Linked DNA regions of Methylibium petroleiphilum PM1. The protein of the gene in region 1 interacts with the protein of each later gene in a pairwise test. Links are inferred from orthologs where the notes say so. Each region holds a gene or a part of one and is shown in the gene's direction. Other genes may lie near its edges.

Evidence for each region.
Region 2: the proteins of lpdA (region 1) and odhB interact in binary tests that used the Escherichia coli proteins (3 or more experiments, as listed by UniProt). The link is inferred for Methylibium petroleiphilum PM1 from one-to-one orthologs.

Annotation. Positions count from the first base shown.
Region 1 is NC_008825.1:2,273,433-2,276,703, reverse strand. The notes cover bases 101-3,058. They hold lpdA (dihydrolipoyl dehydrogenase), read left to right. Parts: upstream 101-664; coding sequence 665-2,452; downstream 2,453-3,058. Other genes in these bases: MPE_RS10710 (2-keto-4-pentenoate hydratase), read right to left, coding at 2,474-3,058; aceF (dihydrolipoyllysine-residue acetyltransferase), read left to right, coding at 101-651. Outside these bases: more of aceF, read left to right, coding at 1-100; more of MPE_RS10710, read right to left, coding at 3,059-3,268. UniProt on the Escherichia coli protein: Lipoamide dehydrogenase is a component of the glycine cleavage system as well as of the alpha-ketoacid dehydrogenase complexes.
Region 2 is NC_008825.1:2,153,757-2,156,945, reverse strand. Bases 209-3,084 are described here. They hold odhB (2-oxoglutarate dehydrogenase complex dihydrolipoyllysine-residue succinyltransferase), read left to right. Parts: upstream 209-944; coding sequence 945-2,225; downstream 2,226-3,084. Other genes in these bases: lpdA (dihydrolipoyl dehydrogenase), read left to right, coding at 2,602-3,084; MPE_RS10150 (DMT family transporter), read left to right, coding at 2,257-2,574; MPE_RS10160 (2-oxoglutarate dehydrogenase E1 component), read left to right, coding at 209-831. Also shown: more of MPE_RS10160, read left to right, coding at 1-208; more of lpdA, read left to right, coding at 3,085-3,189. UniProt on the Escherichia coli protein: E2 component of the 2-oxoglutarate dehydrogenase (OGDH) complex which catalyzes the second step in the conversion of 2-oxoglutarate to succinyl-CoA and CO(2).

The DNA of each region.
Region 1 (3,271 bases):
ATCAGCGGCGCCAACCTGCACCGCAACTGGGTCGTGATCCCGCACGTCACCAACCACGACGATGCCGACATCACCGAACTCGAGGCCTTCCGTGTCCAGCTCAACAAGGAGAACGAGAAGTCCGGCGTGAAGGTCACGATGCTGGCCTTCCTGATCAAGGCCTGCGTGGCGGCGCTGAAGAAGTTCCCTGAATTCAACGCCAGCCTGGACGGCGAGCAGATCGTGCTGAAGCAGTACTTCCACATCGGCTTCGCGGCCGACACGCCCAATGGGCTAGTCGTGCCGGTGATCAAGGACGCCGACAAGAAGGGCGTGCTGCAGATCAGCCAGGAGATGAGCGAGCTGGCCAAGAAGGCACGCGACGGCAAGCTGGGGCCGGCCGACATGAGCGGCGGTTGCTTCAGCATCAGCTCGCTCGGCGGCATCGGCGGACGCTACTTCACGCCGATCATCAACGCGCCCGAAGTCTCCATCCTCGGCGTGTGCAAGAGCAGCACCGAGCCGCGCTGGGACGGCAAGGCCTTCCAGCCACGCCTGATCCTGCCGCTGTCGCTGAGCTGGGACCACCGCGTGATCGACGGCGCGGCGGCGGCTCGCTTCAACGCCTACCTCGGTCAGATCCTGGCGGACTTCCGCCGGGTGCTGCTGTGAGAGGGACGCGGACATGGCAATGATCGATATCAAGGTCCCCGACATCGGCGACTTCAAGGACGTGGCAGTGATCGAGCTGCTGGTGAAGCCGGGCGACACCGTCGCGGCCGACCAGAGCCTGATCACCGTTGAGAGCGACAAGGCGTCGATGGAGATCCCGTCCTCGCATGCGGGCGTCGTGAAGGCGCTGAAGCTGAAGGTCGGCGACACGGTCAACGAGGGCTCGGTGATCCTGTCGCTCGATGCGGCCAGTGCGGCCGCCGAGCCGGCGGCATCGTCCGCGGCTGCCGCGGCGCCGGCAGTCGCTGCACCCGCGGCGGCTGCGGTGGCGCCATCAGCCGCCAGCTACGCCGGCGGTGCCGACGTCGAGTGCGACCTGCTGGTGCTGGGTGCCGGTCCCGGCGGTTATTCGGCCGCCTTCCGCGGCGCCGACCTCGGCCTGAAGGTCGTGCTGGTCGAGCGCTACGCGACGCTCGGCGGCGTGTGCCTGAACGTCGGCTGCATCCCGTCGAAGGCGCTGCTGCACGTTGCCGCGGTGATGGACGAGGTCTCGCACTTCGAGGCCCTGGGCGTGAGCTTCGGCAAGCCCAGTGTGGACCTAGCGAGGCTCAAGGCCCACAAGGACAAGGTGGTCGGCAAGCTGACCGGCGGCCTGGCCGCGATGGCCAAGATGCGCAAGGTCACCGTGGTGACCGGCAGCGGCGAGTTCGTCGATCCACATCACCTGAAGGTCGTGCCGTCGAAGGACGGCGCGCCGCAGACGATCCGCTTCAAGCAAGCGATCATCGCGGCCGGTTCCGAGGCGGTGAAGCTGCCCTTCCTGCCGAAGGACGACCCGCGCATCGTCACGTCGACCGGCGCGCTCGAGTTGCGCCAGCAGCCGAAGAAGATGCTGGTGATCGGCGGCGGCATCATCGGCCTGGAGATGGGCACGGTGTACTCCACGCTGGGCGCGAAGCTCGACGTCGTCGAGATGCTCGATGGCCTGATGCAGGGCGCCGACCGCGACCTCGTCAAGGTGTGGCAGAAGATGAATGCGCCGCGCTTCGACAAGCTGATGCTCAAGACCAAGACCGTCGGCGCCGAAGCGACGAAGGACGGCGTCCGCGTGCAGTTCGAGGGCCTGGACGGTACGAAGAGCGAGGGCGTCTACGACCTCGTGCTGCAGGCCGTCGGCCGCACGCCCAACGGCAAGAAGATCGGTGCCGAGAAGGCCGGCGTGCTGGTCGGCGAGCGCGGCTTCGTCCCCGTCGACATCCAGATGCGCACCAACGTGCCGCACATCTTCGCGATCGGCGACATCGTCGGCCAGCCGATGCTGGCACACAAGGCGGTGCACGAGGCCCACGTGGCGGCCGAGGTGGCAGCCGGCGCGGTACTCGGCGACGCCAAGCTCGCGACGAGCTCCTTCAACGCGCGCGTGATCCCGAGCGTGGCCTACACCGATCCGGAAGTGGCCTGGGTCGGGCTGACCGAGGACGAGGCCAAGGCGCGCGGCGTCAAGGTGAAGAAGGGGTTGTTCCCCTGGACAGCTTCGGGTCGTGCGATCGCCAATGGCCGCGACGAAGGCTTCACCAAGCTGCTGTTCGACGAGGCCACGCACCGCATCGTCGGCGGTGGCATCGTCGGCACGCATGCGGGCGACATGATCGGCGAGATCGCGTTGGCGATCGAGATGGGCGCCGATGCGGTGGACATCGGCAAGACCATCCATCCGCACCCGACGCTCGGTGAGAGCATCGGCATGGCGGCCGAAGTGGCACACGGCTCCTGCACCGACCTGCCGCCGGCGAAGCGCTGAGGCCTCGCCGCGGCCGACGCGTCAGCCGAAGCGCGCCTGCACGCGGCCCAGCCAGCCGAAGCCAGCCTCGACGAACTGCCCGCGCTCGGCCGGCTGGGCGCGCGTGAGCCCGCCGGTCAGCACCACCGCGCCGGCCGGCACGGCCAGCCCGCGCTCGGCCAGGAATCCAGCCAGCCAGGCCAGCGCGAGCAACGGGTCGCCCATCGCGTCGGCACCGCGGCCGCGATCCACCGTCTGCCCATCGATCCGCAGCTCGACCTCGACGGCGCCGAGGTCGAAGCCCTCCTGCCAGGGGAGGGCCGGGCCCGTCACGAAACCGGCGCTGGAGCTGTTGTCGGCGATGTTGTCGACGAGCGTGAAGCGGTAGTCCGGGTAGCGTGTGTCCACCACCTCCAGCGCCGGCATCACCGCATCGAGGTGCCGGGAGACGCTCGCCCGGTCATGCCCCGCGCCGGCGAGTTCACGCCCCAGCCTCAGGGCGATCTCGGGCTCGACGCGCGGATGGATCAGGCGCCCGCGGTCGATCGTGTGGCCGTCGACGCCGAGGCGGTGTGCTTCGGTCAGCACGCCGAAGTTCGGCTGGTCGATGTTCATCTGGGCGCGCATCGCCGCACTGGTGTAGCCGAGCTTGAAGCCGACGGCCGGCATGCCGCGGCGGCGCAACGTCGCGGCCTGTATCGCGTACGCGTCGCTCACGTCGAGTTCGGGGTGGGACGAGCTCAACAGCGCCGTCGGCGTACAGGCGACCTCGGCCGCCCAGAGTCGTGCAGAACAATCGTCGAGGAACTGATCCGAGGTCGGTGAAGAAGGGGTCATCGC
Region 2 (3,189 bases), 120 kb from region 1 along the record:
GGCTTCGAGTACGGCTACGCCTCGGCCGACCCGACCACGCTGACGATCTGGGAAGCGCAGTTCGGCGACTTCGTCAACGGCGCGCAGGTCGTGATCGACCAGTTCATCGCCTCCGGCGAGGTGAAGTGGGGCCGCGCGAACGGACTCACGCTGCTGCTGCCGCACGGCTACGAAGGGCAGGGACCTGAGCACAGCTCGGCGCGCCTCGAGCGCTTCATGCAGCTGGCGGCGGACAACAACATGCAGGTCTGCCAGCCGACCTCGGCGAGTCAGATCTTCCATCTGCTGCGTCGCCAGCAGGTGCGCATGTTCCGCAAGCCGCTGGTGGTGATGACGCCGAAGTCGCTGCTGCGCAACAAGGACGCGGCGTCGCCGCTGTCGGAGTTCACCCGCGGCGAATTCCGCACGGTCATCCCCGAGCAGAACGCCGACATCGACGCGGCCAAGGTCAAGCGCGTGATCGCGTGCTCGGGCAAGGTCTACTACGACTTGGTGAAGCGTCGCGACGAGAAGAAGAGCACCGACGTGGTGATCCTGCGCGTGGAGCAGCTCTATCCCTTCCCGCACAAGGCCTTCGCGACCGAATTGAAGAAGTACCCGAACGCGACCGACGTGGTGTGGTGCCAGGACGAGCCGCAGAACCAGGGCGCGTGGTTCTTCGTGCAGCACTACGTGCACGAGAACATGCTCGAGGGGCAGAAGCTCGGCTACGCCGGCCGACCGGCGTCTGCCTCGCCAGCCGTCGGCTACGCGCACCTGCACCAGGAGCAGCTCAAGGCCCTGCTGGACCAGGCCTACGGCAAGCTCAAGGGATTCGTCCTGTCCAAGTGACGTCATCGCGGACGCGTGCGCGGCGATGAACCGCGGCCTTCGACCGGCCCTTGCGCCGGTCGGAGCTGCCGGATCCGCGCGATGCGTCATCCAAACAACGAAGAAAGCATTCCATGGCCATCATTGAAGTCAAAGTCCCCCAGCTGAGCGAGTCCGTTGCCGAAGCGACGCTGCTGCAGTGGAAGAAGAAGCCCGGCGAAGCCGTGGCGATCGATGAGATCCTGATCGAGATCGAGACCGACAAGGTCGTGCTCGAGGTGCCGGCACCGGCTGCCGGCGTGCTGGCGCAACTGGTCAAGAACGACGGCGAGAGCTGCGTCAGCGACGAGGTGATCGCGAAGATCGATACCGAGGGCAAGGAAGCGGTCAGCCCGCTCGAGGTCAAGCCGGTGCCCGAGGTCAAGCCGGCGCCCGGCGCCGCGTCCGATACGGCCGGCGCGAAGGGCGACGTGGCGATGCCCGCGGCCGCGAAGCTGCTGGCCGAGAACCAGCTGGGTGCGGGCCAGGTGGCCGGTAGCGGCAAGGATGGTCGCGTGACCAAGGGCGACGTGCAGGCAGCGCTGCAGACCGGCGCCAAGGCAGCGGCGCCCGCCGTCGCTGCCCCGGCAGCGGCTGCCGTCTCGGTGCCGGTCGCGCCATCCGTCGCCAAGGCGCTGCCCGCCGTCACGGTGCCGGCCGCGCTGAACTTGGGCGACCGCCCCGAGCAGCGCGTGCCGATGTCGCGCCTGCGGGCCCGCGTGGCCGAGCGGCTGCTGCAGTCGCAGGCGACCAACGCCATCCTGACCACCTTCAACGAGGTCAACATGGCCCCGGTGATGGAGATGCGCAAGCGTTTCCAGGAGAAGTTCGAGAAGGAACACGGCGTCAAGATCGGCTTCATGAGCTTCTTCGTGAAGGCGGCGGTCGCGGCGCTCAAGCGCTACCCGGTCATCAACGCCAGCGTGGACGGCAACGACATCGTCTACCACGGCTACTTCGACATCGGCATCGCGGTGGGCTCGCCGCGCGGCCTGGTGGTGCCGATCCTGCGCAACGCCGACCAGATGAGCTTCGCCGACATCGAGAAGAAGATCGCCGAATTCGGCCAGAAGGCCCGCGACGGCAAGCTGTCGCTCGAGGACCTGACCGGCGGCACCTTCTCCATCTCCAACGGTGGCACCTTCGGTTCGATGCTGAGCACGCCGATCATCAACCCGCCGCAGAGCGCCATCCTGGGCGTGCACGCGACGAAGGACCGCGCGGTGGTCGAGAACGGCCAGATCGTGATCCGGCCGATGAACTACCTGGCGATGTCCTACGACCACCGCATCATCGACGGCCGCGAGGCGGTTCTGGGCCTCGTGGCGATGAAGGAAGCGCTGGAAGACCCGGCGCGCCTGCTGTTCGATATCTGATCGTCTCGAGACCGGTTCCCGATTGACGAGCATGGCCTGGATCTACCTCGCGCTGGCGGGCCTGTTCGAGATCGGCTGGCCGGTCGGTTTCAAGCTGTCGCAGCAACCGGCCTACAAGGTCTGGGGCATCGCCGCTGCCGTGCTGTCGATGGGGCTGTCGGGTTGGCTGCTGTGGCTGGCCCAGCGCGAGATCCCCATCGGCACGGCCTACGCGGTCTGGACCGGCATCGGCGGCGCAGGCACCTTCCTGATCGGGGTGCTGTTCTTCGGCGACTCGGCGTCGCTGGCGCGGTACCTCGGCGTGGCACTGATCGTCGGTGGCGTCATCACACTCAAGCTCGCCCACTGAACGCGGCGAGCCTTTCGGAGCATTCTCATGAGCAAGACTTTCGACGTCGTCGTCATCGGCGGCGGCCCGGGCGGCTACATCGCTGCCATCCGTGCGGCGCAGCTGGGTTTCAACACCGCCTGCATCGACGAGTGGAAGAACGACAAGGGCGGTCCAGCGCCGGGCGGCACCTGCACGAACGTGGGCTGCATCCCGTCGAAGGCGCTGCTGCAGTCGAGCGAGCACTTCGAACACGCCGGCCATGCGTTCGCCGACCACGGCATCGGACTGAAGGATCTGAGCATCGACGTCGCGAAGATGCTGGGGCGCAAGGACACCGTCGTGAAGCAGAACAACGACGGCATCCTCTATCTGTTCAAGAAGAACAAGGTCAGCTTCTTCCACGGCCGCGGCTCGTTCGTGAAGGCCGGTGACGCCGGCTACGAGATCAAGGTCAGCGGCGCCACCGAGGACACGCTGATCGGCAAGGACATCATCATCGCGACCGGCTCGAGTGCACGTGCGCTGCCGGGTGCACCGTTCGACGAGGAGAGCATCCTCAGCAACGACGGGGCGCTGCGCATCCCGTCGGTGCCGGCGAAGCTGGGCGTCATCGGCTCGGGCGTGATCGGCCTC